4 regions of the Lentibacillus halophilus genome follow, and region 1 is predicted to be linked to each of the others. Evidence: riboswitches for the same ligand, from Rfam matches in the RefSeq annotation. Region 1 holds a riboswitch; each other region holds the start of a gene.
What was found. A riboswitch is a leader RNA that binds a small molecule or an ion and turns the genes downstream of it on or off. The one in region 1 is predicted to bind S-adenosylmethionine.

Region 1 (3,200 bases):
CCTGCCTTGGTTTCACTGATTGATGTTTTTCTTTATATTACGTCACTTATACGTTCGTTGTTTGCAAGGATTCCAGTGCTTGGTAAAGGTCTTGGATTAAATCATCGGCATCTTCAATTCCGACCGATACGCGTACCAGCTGATTGGTTAAACCGTAAGAACTGCGGATCTCTTCTGGAATATCAGCATGTGTTTGCGTTGCTGGGTAAGTGATAAAACTTTCCACACCACCAAGACTTTCCGCAAATGTGAATAACCGTAATAATTTTAGAAAGGGGAGAACGAGTTCTTCGTCTTTTAGCAAAAAGCTAAGCATGCCCCCTTTGCCTGGATACAAAACGTTTTCCACGAGTGGATGCAACTTAAGAAATTGGATAACGTGCTTAGCATTATGTTCGTGCTGACGCATGCGCAGTGCTAATGTCTTCATCCCTCTTATAACAAGCCAACAGTCAAATGGTGAAAGGGTCGCTCCGATGGAATTATGAAGGAAGGCAAGTTCTTCATTGATTTCTTGTCCTTTAGAGACGACGATACCGGCGAGTACATCATTGTGCCCAGCCAAGTATTTGGTAGCACTATGAATGACAATGTCTGCTCCTTGGTCAAGTGGACGTTGGATGAGTGGTGTATATAGCGTATTATCGACAATAAGACAGATATCATGTTTGTTTGCCACTTCCGCACAAGCGGTAATATCAATATGTTTCATCAATGGATTGGTTGGTGTTTCGATAAATATAGCTTTCGTATTTGGCTGAATCCATTCGCTCAATGTGCTGCAATCATCTCCGTTCCAATATGTAAATTGGAAACCGTGTTTTTGCTCTAAAATCTCAAAGTAGCGGTAAGAGCCCCCGTATACATCACGGCAAGTAATAATATGATCGTCTTTTTCAAAAAGGGAAAACACGAGTTGAATGGCGCTCATTCCAGAGCTGGTTGCAAAGGCCGTGTCACCACCTTCCAGCTTTGCCACTGCCGTCTCAAGAACATCTCGTGTCGGATTACCTGTTCGCGTGTAATCGTATCCATTGCTGTTTCCGATATCGTCATGACGGTATGCAGTGGATAAATAAATAGGTGAACTGATGGCGTTGAGTGTTTCATCTTTCTGATTTCCGATTTGCGGAAGAACTGTTTCATCATGTAACGGATGATCTGTCATGGGTATCGCTCCTTAAATGTCATTAAATAATTAAAAAACCCTCTTCCAAATAAGAAGAGGGTCAACAACCTTTATTGAACTCTTCTTATCTTCTAAGCATAACGCTTAGCTGGAATTGGCACAGTGCTCGATAAGCCTGTTGCCGAGGTATCAAAGGGCCAGTCCCTCCACCTCTCTGGATAAGAAAATAGCGGTATTCAATTAAAATGTAATGTTTAATTTACAGGTAATACGAGTCGTTGTCAATGAAGAATTGAAAAAAGACGGTGCATCCCATTTAAAAGATGTATATGCGGCTATCAAAGAAATAATCGTTCCACGGATGGCTTTTTTAAACTGAATCGTTAACCAGATGAACGAACTGTTGCTATTATTCCGATAAAAAGCCTTCTTCCAATTTAGCTTTTTCCGGAATTTCCTGTATAATAGGAAAGCGGACAAGGGGGAATGTTTATGAATAAAAAAGCGATGGTCATGGCATTTATTACAATTGTTATTTGGGGATCCTCATTTGCAGGTATCCGTGCCAGTCTGCATGGCGGTTATAGTTCCGGTCATCTCGTCCTTGTTCGATTTTTGATTGCTTCAGGCGCCTTTGTGTTGTATGCGCTTTGGCCTAGGACGAGATTCCGATTGCCAGCGAAGCAAGATGTGCTGAAGATTCTGGTTCTCGGTTGGATCGGCATTACAATTTATCATACCGGAATCACCTTTGGGGAACAGACGGTGACAGCTGGAACGACCGCGATGATTGTTGCATCGGCTCCTATATTCACAGCCATTATTGCTGTTTTTGCCTTAAAGGAGTATCCAAGTTTATTTAGCTGGATTGGTCTAGGTATCGGCTTCATCGGGATTTTTTTGATAACAGTCGGTTCAGCGGATGCTGCGTTTGCGATATCAGGTGGTGCGCTGCTGATTGTTGTGTCGGCGATAGCGACGTCAGCATTCTTTGTTTTTCAAAAAACATTATTGCCTAAGTATCGACCAGTTGAACTGACGGCTTATTTTACATGGGCCGGAACATTGCCTTTGTTGATTTTTTCACCTGGTTTACTGGAAACGGTTCAGAGCGCAACCCTGGAGGCACATTTTGCAGCGTTGTATGTCGGTATTTTTCCGGCAGCCATCGGGTATGTAACATGGGCGATTGCGCTTTCGTCCGGGAAGGCCGGCGCGGTTACTAGCATGATGTATATTGAACCGGTGTTTGCTATCCTTATTGCATGGGTGTGGCTGCAGGAGCTGCCGAGCCTATTGTCCATCATCGGCGGTTTAATAGCGCTTTCCAGTGTTATTCTCGTCAATATGTTTGAACGAAGACGCCGGCGGGCTGGTTAAACGGCACTAGCATGATACGAATGAAAAAACGCGAATCAGGCCTATGGCGGCAGGTTCGCGTTTTTGTGTGAATCGTATATGTGTAAGAGGACCTTTACGTTGTGAGCTGTTGCAAAAAGCCTTCTGCAAATTTTTCGCAATGCTCGATTTCCTGATCATCCGGTTCCAATTCGATTTTCAGCTTTTCGCTATATACTGTGGCATTTCGTTCTTCCGATTTGGATGCCAAGGTATCAAGAGCCGGCCCGTATATGTCGTAATAGGAATCACAGGATCCGAATGTCCCGACTAATTTGCCGGTAAGGTCCAGATCGTCCATGTCCTGATAAAAATCTTCCACCTCAAACGGAATGTCATCGTCCCACGAATAAGACCCCAAAAGGATGCCGTCATAATTGACCATTTCTTTGGCATCGATGGGATCAAGATCAAAGGACTTAAAATCAACATCGTGATTATTTGCCTTTATAGAATCACTTATCGTTTCTGCCATGATTTCTGTGCTGCCTGTCAGGCTAGCATATAGTACGAGGACTTTTGCCATGATTTTCAACTCCTTTTGTTCATTCCTTATTTACAGTTTACAACTAAAAGAGAATAAAATTCAACGAATATACCATTCATACATGAAATGGTTGCAAGATGGACAGTTTTATACGTTTATATGACGATAATGCAACACCAGTTCTTA
Region 2 (3,200 bases), 1.2 Mb from region 1:
ACCCTGCTGCCAGGGTGATTTGTTTCGTCCATTATTGATGAGAGTTGGTCCCCTGCACTGAGAACCGCGGGAATCCTGTTGCTATGGCAATCATGCCGGCGATCCCCAGTAAGACCGGGTAAATGCAGTATGGCATAATGGAAACGGGGGAGATGGACGCAACGCCGGCAACTGCCAGTAATTGAGCACCATAAGGTAAAATCCCCTGAAAGGCACTTCCGAAAATATCCAAAACGCTTGCTGTGCGACGTGGGTCAACACCAAATCGTTCAGCAATTTGTTTGGCCAAAGACCCGACACTGATAATAGCGATGGTATTGTTAGCTGTAGACAAATCAAAAACACTGACTAGACCGGCGATACCAGCTTCAGCTCCTTTTCTGGAGTTAATTCGATTGCTGATCGTGTATAACAGAAAGTCAATGCCGCCATTCACGCGGATAAGTTCAACCAACCCGCCAAGTAAAATGGCTAACAGAGCCAACTCCTGCATGCCGGCCATACCATCGCCAAGCAACGTCATTAGACCCATCACGTCGAAAGTTCCATAAATAAAACCAACCAACCCCGCAAGAATAATCCCGCCGATTAAAACATAAAGAACATTGACACCAGCAACAGCAAAAATAAGGACAGCTAAATAAGGCACCACCTTGATCAGATCAAATGGGTGGTCGCCACTGATCGATCCACCGGTATTCCATGTTAGAGCAATGAAAATAACAGCTGTCACGATAGCAGCGGGAAGAGCTATGAAAATATTCACTCTGAATTTATCGCTCATCTTGACAGCCTGTGTTTTGACAGCAGCGATGGTTGTATCTGATATGATGGATAAATTATCGCCAAACATCGCGCCACTGATGATAGCACCTAAAATAAGCGAGATGCTCATGTCTGTTTGCTCAGCCAGTCCGACACCAATGGGCGCAAGCGCAACAGCCGTACCGACCGACGTACCCATCGAAATGGATATGAAACAGCCGATGACGAATAAGCCAACAATGAGTAGATTTCCTGGCAGGATTGTCAGCCCCAAATTGACGGTGGAGTCGACCGCACCAACCCCTTCAGCAACGGCGGAGAACGAACCGGCCAAGAGATAAATAATGACCATGAGCATAATATTGGGATGCCCCGCTCCTTTGGTCAGGGAATCCAGTTTATCGTTAAAGGCTATGTTTCGGTTCATAAATAACGCAGCCAATACAGCGATAAAGACCGCGACCAGTACCGGCAACTTATAAAAATCCCCACTAGCCACACCGGAACCGATAAATAAAAATAGAAAAATGATAAATGGTATTAACGCCGATGCGCGTCCCTTGTTCAAATCTAAAGAATTCATGTCGTTACCCCCATTCATGATTGTATCAAGTGTATTCAGGCTTTTTGATCAAGATCGTCGAATGATCAATGATGTCATTTCGAAAAGGATATCTGCGCCGACGTTTTTAATGAAAAATAAAAAAGCCCTCCGTTTTGGAAGGCGTCAGTCCGAACACCTTATCTGCCAAAACGCCTGAAACGCGAATTGCTGGAATTGGCACCTTGCCATGAATTAAGCAGGTTGCCGGGCTTCACTGGGCCAGATCCCTCAGCCACTCTGGATAAGATATATGAAATTTGTTGGTAGATAAAAAGTATAATAGACAAGTACAGATGTGTCAACGCGTTCTATTAGAGATATATGAATGTTGTTGATTGATTTTGAATACTTTTGATTGATTTTTGTAATCGTTTTCGATATAATGACCGTGAAAGATGATGATGGGGAGGTGGCGTATGCTTACAAGTGACCGTCATCAAAAAATCATTGATTTAATTAATCAAAAACAAACCGTTACTATTCAGGATGTTTCCGCGATAACGGGAGCATCGGAATCAACTGTTCGCCGGGACTTAACTGAATTGGAAAACCAGCATAAGCTGCGACGCATTCATGGCGGTGCGACCATTCATGAACAGATAAATAGTGAATCAAGCATTGGTGAAAAGGCAACCAAAAACCATCAAGAAAAAACAGCGATTGCCAAACACGCAGCATCACTTGTTGAGGAAGGCGACTGTATTTTTTTGGATGCCGGTACAACGACAATGCAGATGATCCCTTTTTTAAAGGGAAAACAGGTAACCGTCGTCACCAATGGCCTCACACATATTGATTCGCTCGCGGAAAATGGGATAGCCACCTACATGACCGGTGGCTATATGAAGTCAAAAACAAGTGCTTTGATTGGCACACAAACCATGGAAATGCTGGAAAATTACCGGTTTGATGCTTGTTTTATCGGAGTGAACGGGTTTGATACAGTGTATGGGTATACAACGCCGGATCCCGAGGAAGCAGTTGTTAAACGTTCAGCATTGAATTTGGCTCGAAGCAAATACGTACTAGCTGACGACAGTAAATATCAAAGTGTGACATTTGCCGGCGTTGCTGAATTAGATGCCGCTTGTTTGATCACGACGTTGACAGACGAGCACATGCTTAACTCTTTAAAAGATCATACTGACGTTAGGAGCGTGTCGCCATGATATATACGTGTACCATGACACCATCGATTGATTATACGACCTATGTGCAGACCTTTCAAACCGGCGACTTAAACCGTACCGAACAGGTTGCGTACTATCCCGGAGGAAAGGGTATCAATGTATCCCGTGTGTTAAAAAGACTGGGTACGAATACGGCAGCACTGGGATTTGTCGGTGGATTTACCGGCGATTATATAGAGACATTTTTACAGAACGAAGGCATTTTTACCGAATTTGTTCGTACTGGCACGACGACGAGGATTAATGTAAAAATAAAAGCCGATGAGGAAACGGAAATAAATGGTCCAGGTCCTGTTCTCGGAGAAAACCTTCAGGCGCAATTATTTTCCAGACTGCAGGCATTACAGCAGGGGGATACGGTCGTGCTTGCCGGTCGGATACCTGACAGTATTCGGGATACATTTTTGGAAAAAGTCGGTGAGTTATGCCGGACACGACACGTGCATCTTGTTGTGGATACGTCCGGTCCAAGGTTAAAAAAGCTTGCTAAACAGCAGCCATTTTTAATGAAACCGAATCAGGAAGAATTAGGCGAACTGTTTGATACCACGATTCATAATTGGCATGACGCACATTCGTGCTCGCAGCAATTAGTGGAACAAGGTGTGAGTAATGTGATTGTGTCGATGGGTGGGACAGGT
Region 3 (3,200 bases), 760 kb from region 1:
AATCCCCGATATACGCTATATTCAAACATCGGCCCTCAGACAACAGTCGAACACACCCTATAAAGTGAAAAAGGAGCGGTACACGATAGGGTGTACTCGCTCCTGTATAGAAAGTTTTATAAGCGGATTTTAGTGCATTAGATGTGTTTATTGGGCACTGCTGCTTCGGAGGCGCACAGCTTCGTCATACGCATTTTTTCCGGAAATAACGGTAATACCCGCCTCGGCAGCTTTGTTCACTGTTTTCGTCGCAGGTTGGGAATGCTGTATCCACACTATTTTTCCATTGAGCCGCGTGAGTTCGTCGATCCGTTCCGGTGCAAGTTCATTGTCGGCGATCAACACGGCGTCGATAATATCCGGGCTGCCTTCATCCTTCGCGATGGACGGGGCGTCGGATGCGGGTGCATTGACGTGGATAATTTGGAAACCCAGCGTCTTAAGCTGATGCGCTGCCGCCCATGCACTGTCCGTTTGATCATCACTGATGAGTGCGATCGTTTTTTGGCGTAAGCCTCCACCGGTGCGGTCGAACGGCGATGCAAGCAGCCAGCTGATGGCGTCTTCTTCCGTCGTCTGAATCGTCGGTTCCTCGCCGGTTGCTTTAACAATGGCCTGGTCAAGATCAGCAAGGATATCCGATGTGGATTCCAGTCCAACTGACAGACGGACAAGTTCTTCGGAAACGCCGCTTTTAACCAAATCCTCGTCGCTGAGTTGCTGATGGGTGGTCGATGCCGGATGGATAATTAACGATTTCGCATCACCGACATTGGCAACGTGGGACCAGAGTGTGACGTTGTCGATCAGTTTTCTTCCGGCGTCACGTCCGCCTTTAATGCCAAATGTAATAATTGATCCGTACCCGTTTTGCAAATACTTATTCGCCGTTTCATGGGCGGGGTGATCGGACAGACCCGGATAATTAACCCACTCGACGGCCGGGTGCCCCTGCAGGTACCGAGCAACGTATTTAGCATTCTCATTATGACGCTCGATTCGCAAATGCAGTGTTTCGAGACCTTGCAGAAGTAAAAAGGCGTTATACGGGCTCAGGCAGGCACCGATGTCTCGGAGCATTTGAACGCGCAATTTGGTGCCAAAAGCCGTCGGTCCGAGATCAGCATACCGCAAGCCGTTATAACTATCATCCGGTTCCGTGAATTCCGGGAAGTTGCCATTCGCCCAATTGAATCGGCCTCCGTCAACGACAACACCGGCAATCGACGTGCCATGGCCACCAATCCATTTCGTTGCTGAATGGACAACCACATCCGCACCCCACGTAAGCGGTTTGGTAACATACGGTGTTGCAAACGTATTGTCGATAATCAGAGGAATGCCATGATCATGAGCTATACCGCTGATGGTTTCCAGATCAAGCACATTCAGGCTCGGGTTGGTGATAATTTCGCCAATGACTGCTTTTGTTTGATCTGTTATGGCGTTTTTAATGCTCTCCGGATCCGTCCCGTCGACAAATGAAACTTGAATGCCATATTTGGGCAGTGTGTTGGCAAAAAGGTTGTATGTGCCACCGTACAGGTTGCTGTCGGATATGATGTGATCGCCGCTTCCGGCAATGGTCATAATCGCCATAGTAATGGCTGCCATGCCCGAGGAGGTAGCAACAGCAGCTGAGCCATCCTCTAGAAGCGCCATACGTTGTTCAAATGCATCGATGGTTGGGTTGGTGATACGGGTATAAATATTTCCCGGTTCAGCCAAACCAAACACATTTTGCGCATGCTCGGAATCCCGAAACACATAGGACGTCGTCTGATGGATGGGCACCGCCCGTGATCCTGTTGACGGGTCAGGTTCCTGTCCTCCGTGAAGCAGTTGTGTTTCCTGGTTGTTACGATGAAAATCACTCATCAATAATTCCTCCTTTAATAGTAAGTGTTATGACTTTGTCTGGAGGAAGAGGTGCAATAAAAACCCCCTCTTCCATAAGAGAAGAGGGGTTTTTGTATGTAACCGTCCTCCTCTTATCTTCAGATCTCTCCGACCTGTAGGATGTAGCACCTTGCAACGCATATGCCTTGCCGGTTGCCGGGCTTCACTGGGCCTATTCCCTCCACCGCTCTTGATAAGAGATGTTATTATTAATTTAGTGAATATTATAAACATATATGTGTGTAAACGTCAACAGATAAAGGAAAATAAACAGAGGTGCGACTTTTTCTTTTCTGTATGACAGACTGGTAAATGCATATTTTAAAAATGTCAACGTTATACACATACCAGCGCGGTAAAAATTATGCTATAGTAAGGGTATTGGTATTTGAAAAAGTGAGGTTTTGTCGTTGGGTGTCTGGTCATTGTTTGTTTGGGGGATACTGGTATTTAATATTGCGCTGGCACTGACGATTATTTTCCTGGAGCGCAAGGATGCAACGTCGACGTGGGCATGGCTAATGGTACTCATGTTTATTCCGATTGCCGGATTTATATTATATTTAATTTTTGGAAGACGTATTAGCCGTGAGCGCATTTTTACGTGGGACACCAAAAGCAAACTTGGTGTGAAAACGTCGGTGCAGAATCAACTGCGTGCTATGGAAGAGAATCGTTTTTCATTTAAACACAAGGGGCTGACGGCCTACAAAAATCTTTTTTATATGCATTTGCACAATGATGACGCCATATTTACACAGGATAATAGTGTCCGGATTTTTACAGATGGGGAGGAAAAATTTTCAGCTTTATTGGACGATCTGGAACATGCCCAGGACCATATTCATCTGCTGTATTATACCCTCCGTCATGACCAGCTGGGTATGTCCATTGCCAATATTTTAATTAAAAAGGTACAGCAGGGAATTGACGTGCGGGTGTTGTACGATGATCTGGGATCCCGCGGCATTAGTAAAAAATTTGTGCGGCGCCTGCGCAATGCCGGTATTGAAATCGAATCATTTTTTCCGGCGAAAATCCCGAAAATCAATTTGAAGATCAATTACCGAAATCATCGTAAACTCGCTATCATTGATGGGCAAATTGGTTATATCGGTGGTTTTAATATTGGTGATGAATACCTCGGACACAATAAAAAATTCGGATACTGGCGTGATACACACTTGCGTATATGCGGTGATGCGGTTGCCCAGATGCAAACGCGCTTTGTTCTTGATTGGAATCAGGCATCTCGAAATGACATTCCGTATGATAAACGGTACTATGATTATGAGCCGTGC
Region 4 (3,200 bases), 130 kb from region 1:
GCTATCGTTCGAGTCACGACTTGAACGATAGCGTCAAATCATCCACGGTTATCCGCTAACCAGTTATGCGCCTTTTTCCCTGATCCTCTGTTTTTCCTCCACTGGACGGATAAATCGAATAACGGTGATAAAGAAACAAAGAATCGCTGCAAATAGAAATAGACCGAACAGACCGTTTTGATAAAGCGGAGAGAAATATATACCATTAATGACCGCACACACGATTCCTCCCGTTAAACCAATGTACGCCAGACGGTCTTTTTTACGCATAAACCAGTTTGCTTGCCGGTCCAACAAGGTAACCACGGTAATGCTGACGACATTCACGGAGCTTCCAATCCAAACGGGGTGGATATGCAAGAAGAACGCATTCGGATCCCAGTCACCCAGATAGTACCATAGCAACCCACTGCTAAATCCTGTGACTAATGCCACCGCGACGGCGCGTTTGGTAACGACAGGCCAGAACAAGGCTGCGATAACCGGCGCAAACGTGGCACTGTTGCGGATTGTCCAGGCGAGTACGTTCCACCACGCTGATTGTTCCGTGCGCATTAAGCCAAATGCAATCATCAGGACCGTTAAAAGCAGCAATGAGATTTTCGTATAGGTGATCAGCTGATTCTCTGTTGCCGCTGGTTTGATCGAACGGCTCACATCACGACCGAGGCTGGTCGCCCCGGAAAACTGACATGGTCCGCCCCATCCCAGGGCACATGCCCATACACCGAGGAAAAACAAGCCAACTAACGGCGCTGGTAGCACGTCCATTAAATACCGGGGAATGGCAATCAAACCTGTTTGGGCCTGAGGAATGGTGACGCTGGCTGATACACCAAATAACACACCACCGATGATGAATGGGATAGCCATGAACCCGGCCATAATCAATCCCTTTTGCCCCTCTTCCGGTGTCCGGGACGACAACGCCATCTGAAAAGCAGCCTGGGCAAGAATAACGTTGACAAGAAAGGTTCCGAACCAGGCAACAATCACCTGCAACCCCACGTTATCAAATGTGAACATAGCCGGTTGTTCGTCAGCAAACGCAACCAAACCGTCGATCCCTGGATGAATGAAAAAGGCAATCACCCCAATGACGACCATCACTGCAAATAAAATCATGTTCATCGACTGTGTAAAAGCCAGCGACCACATCCCGCCTGCCTGCAAATAAACGAACAGCAATATCGCCGTAAACGCAACCGAAAGAGCAAGCGAGATTCCCGTGAACACGTGCAGAGCTGAGGCAAATGCAATGGCCGTAGCAACCGACCACATCGGAAAAGCAAACGCCGTAATCGCCCCTGCGGCTCCTTTAGCCAAACGCCCATAAGTATCACCAATCAGGCCGGACACGGTAACCAGCATCTTTTTCCGGAATGGGCGAATGATCAAAAACGCAATAATAAAAATTTGCATCATTTCGGCAACCCCATACCATACAGCCGATAGGCCGCTTAAATACGACAACTCCAAAATAGAAATATAGGTGGACCCGGAAAACAATCCCGTTATGCAAAAAGCCACAATCCATTTATTAAATGTGCGATTGCCGACAAAATAGCTATCTTGATTGGACAGGCGTCGCTTCGCTATTTGCCCGGCGATAATCAAAGCAATCGTATACCCAACGGCCAGAATAATCATCCATACACCATACGCTGTCATTTTACTCAACTCCTTCTAAACAGATTTGTTTACTTATGATTGATTAAAAAAAGTTCATATTAAAATTGAAAATAAAAAAGCCCCCTTCCGACTATAAGAAGAGGACTGATACAGCTATGGTTCCTCTTCTCATCTGTCAGACATACGTCTGTTGGAGTTGGCACAGTACTCAAACGAGCCCGCTGCCGAGGTTTCACAGGGCCAATCCCTCCACCTCTCTGGATAAGAAGTTCGTTTATTCAAATGTTATACGGTATAATTTACAATGTTTTGACGATGGAGTCAATAGTAACATCACGTTTTTCTTTTATAACGACCCGAGCGGATACCTCGTCTCATTACTTACTTGACCGCAGCCTATTCCGCGCTGGCAGTTTTATCGCCAATAAAACAATCACCAAACAAAAAACAAAACAAATCAATGCTACCAAATGAAGATGAGCTGTATCCATATACGCGTTAAATGCAAGACCCAACAGACTGGATGACAAAATGGCCCCCATATACCGGCTTGTCTGATACAGACCGGATGCTGAACCGGTCTCTTCCGGATCCACATTGTCGTAAAGGGTTGTTTGCGTTGAAATATTATTAAACCCTTGACTCATGCCCAAAACTGACATAATAACCATCAACCATGCTAAAGGGGATGCTTCATGGTATGTTAATAGCAAACCGGTGCCGGTCAGTAACAGGGATGCACCGATCACAAGCGGCAGTTTGGAGCCAAATTGATCAATAAGCCGTCCAGCAATCGGCGCCGTCACGACCCCAAACCCTGCAAGCGTCAGCATAATCAAGCCTGTGTGCTGCTCGCTGTAACCACGCACCTGCTGCAAATACGTCGGAAACCCGAAAAAATAACAATAATATACGACATTGATACTCATAAACTGAATATAAACGAACAAGGCATTGCGGTTTTTCACCAATCCTTGCAAATCAATAAAAGGCTCATCCTGCTTGCGTTCATAACCAATAAAGGCGGCTGCTCCCAACAAAAATAGTGCAAAGGCCCACCAGCGAACACTGGTTTCCAGCGATAAAATAAACAAAATCAAACCGACCATGGCACTCATGAACAGGACAATACCGAGAAAATCTATCCGACTTAATTCGAATGTTCCCTGGCTGGCATTCGGCAGTATAAACTGGGCCAACGTAAACGATAGAATAATAAAAGGAAAATTAATCAAAAAAATGGATGGCCAATCCCATGCCGCAATCAGAAAACCGCCAATGGACGGGCCAAATGCAGCTGATGTCGTTGAGAACACCGACAATGTGGCCAACGCTCGTCCTTGTTTTTGGGTAATATAGGAGCGGACGATGCTCATACCGCTTGGAAATAGCGTCGAACTGCCAACGGCCTGCAACGCCCGGCACCCCAAAAGAAAAGGGAAATTGGGTGAAAATGGGGCCAGAACAGACGCTCCTGCCACTAATAGAAGACCGGCCATGAATAGGCGCTTTGCCCCGAACATGTCACTAAGTTTTCCCATGACAGGCTGACCGGCGGCACTTGCTAA

Region 2: linked by a shared signal. The riboswitch ahead of ACZ5Q7_RS08870 (Na+/H+ antiporter NhaC family protein) and the one ahead of ACZ5Q7_RS00070 (PLP-dependent transferase) in region 1 are both predicted to bind S-adenosylmethionine.
Region 3: linked by a shared signal. The riboswitch ahead of ACZ5Q7_RS03495 (PLP-dependent aspartate aminotransferase family protein) and the one ahead of ACZ5Q7_RS00070 (PLP-dependent transferase) in region 1 are both predicted to bind S-adenosylmethionine.
Region 4: linked by a shared signal. The riboswitch ahead of ACZ5Q7_RS00655 (sodium:solute symporter family protein) and the one ahead of ACZ5Q7_RS00070 (PLP-dependent transferase) in region 1 are both predicted to bind S-adenosylmethionine.

What each region holds. Positions count from the first base shown of each region.
Region 1 is NZ_AP043750.1:11,704-14,903, reverse strand. It holds gene ACZ5Q7_RS00070 (PLP-dependent transferase) at 47-1,168, opposite strand; SAM riboswitch class I at 1,251-1,354, opposite strand; gene ACZ5Q7_RS00065 (DMT family transporter) at 1,622-2,509, shown strand; gene ACZ5Q7_RS00060 (flavodoxin domain-containing protein) at 2,604-3,053, opposite strand.
Region 2 is NZ_AP043750.1:1,795,863-1,799,062, forward strand. It holds gene ACZ5Q7_RS08870 (Na+/H+ antiporter NhaC family protein) at 32-1,348, opposite strand; SAM riboswitch class I at 1,504-1,617, opposite strand; gene ACZ5Q7_RS08875 (DeoR/GlpR family DNA-binding transcription regulator) at 1,786-2,538, shown strand; gene pfkB (1-phosphofructokinase) at 2,535-3,200, shown strand, end outside.
Region 3 is NZ_AP043750.1:767,848-771,047, reverse strand. It holds gene ACZ5Q7_RS03495 (PLP-dependent aspartate aminotransferase family protein) at 148-1,878, opposite strand; SAM riboswitch class I at 1,989-2,099, opposite strand; gene cls (cardiolipin synthase) at 2,310-3,200, shown strand, end outside.
Region 4 is NZ_AP043750.1:146,390-149,589, forward strand. It holds gene ACZ5Q7_RS00655 (sodium:solute symporter family protein) at 64-1,671, opposite strand; SAM riboswitch class I at 1,798-1,900, opposite strand; gene ACZ5Q7_RS00660 (MFS transporter) at 2,010-3,200, opposite strand, start outside.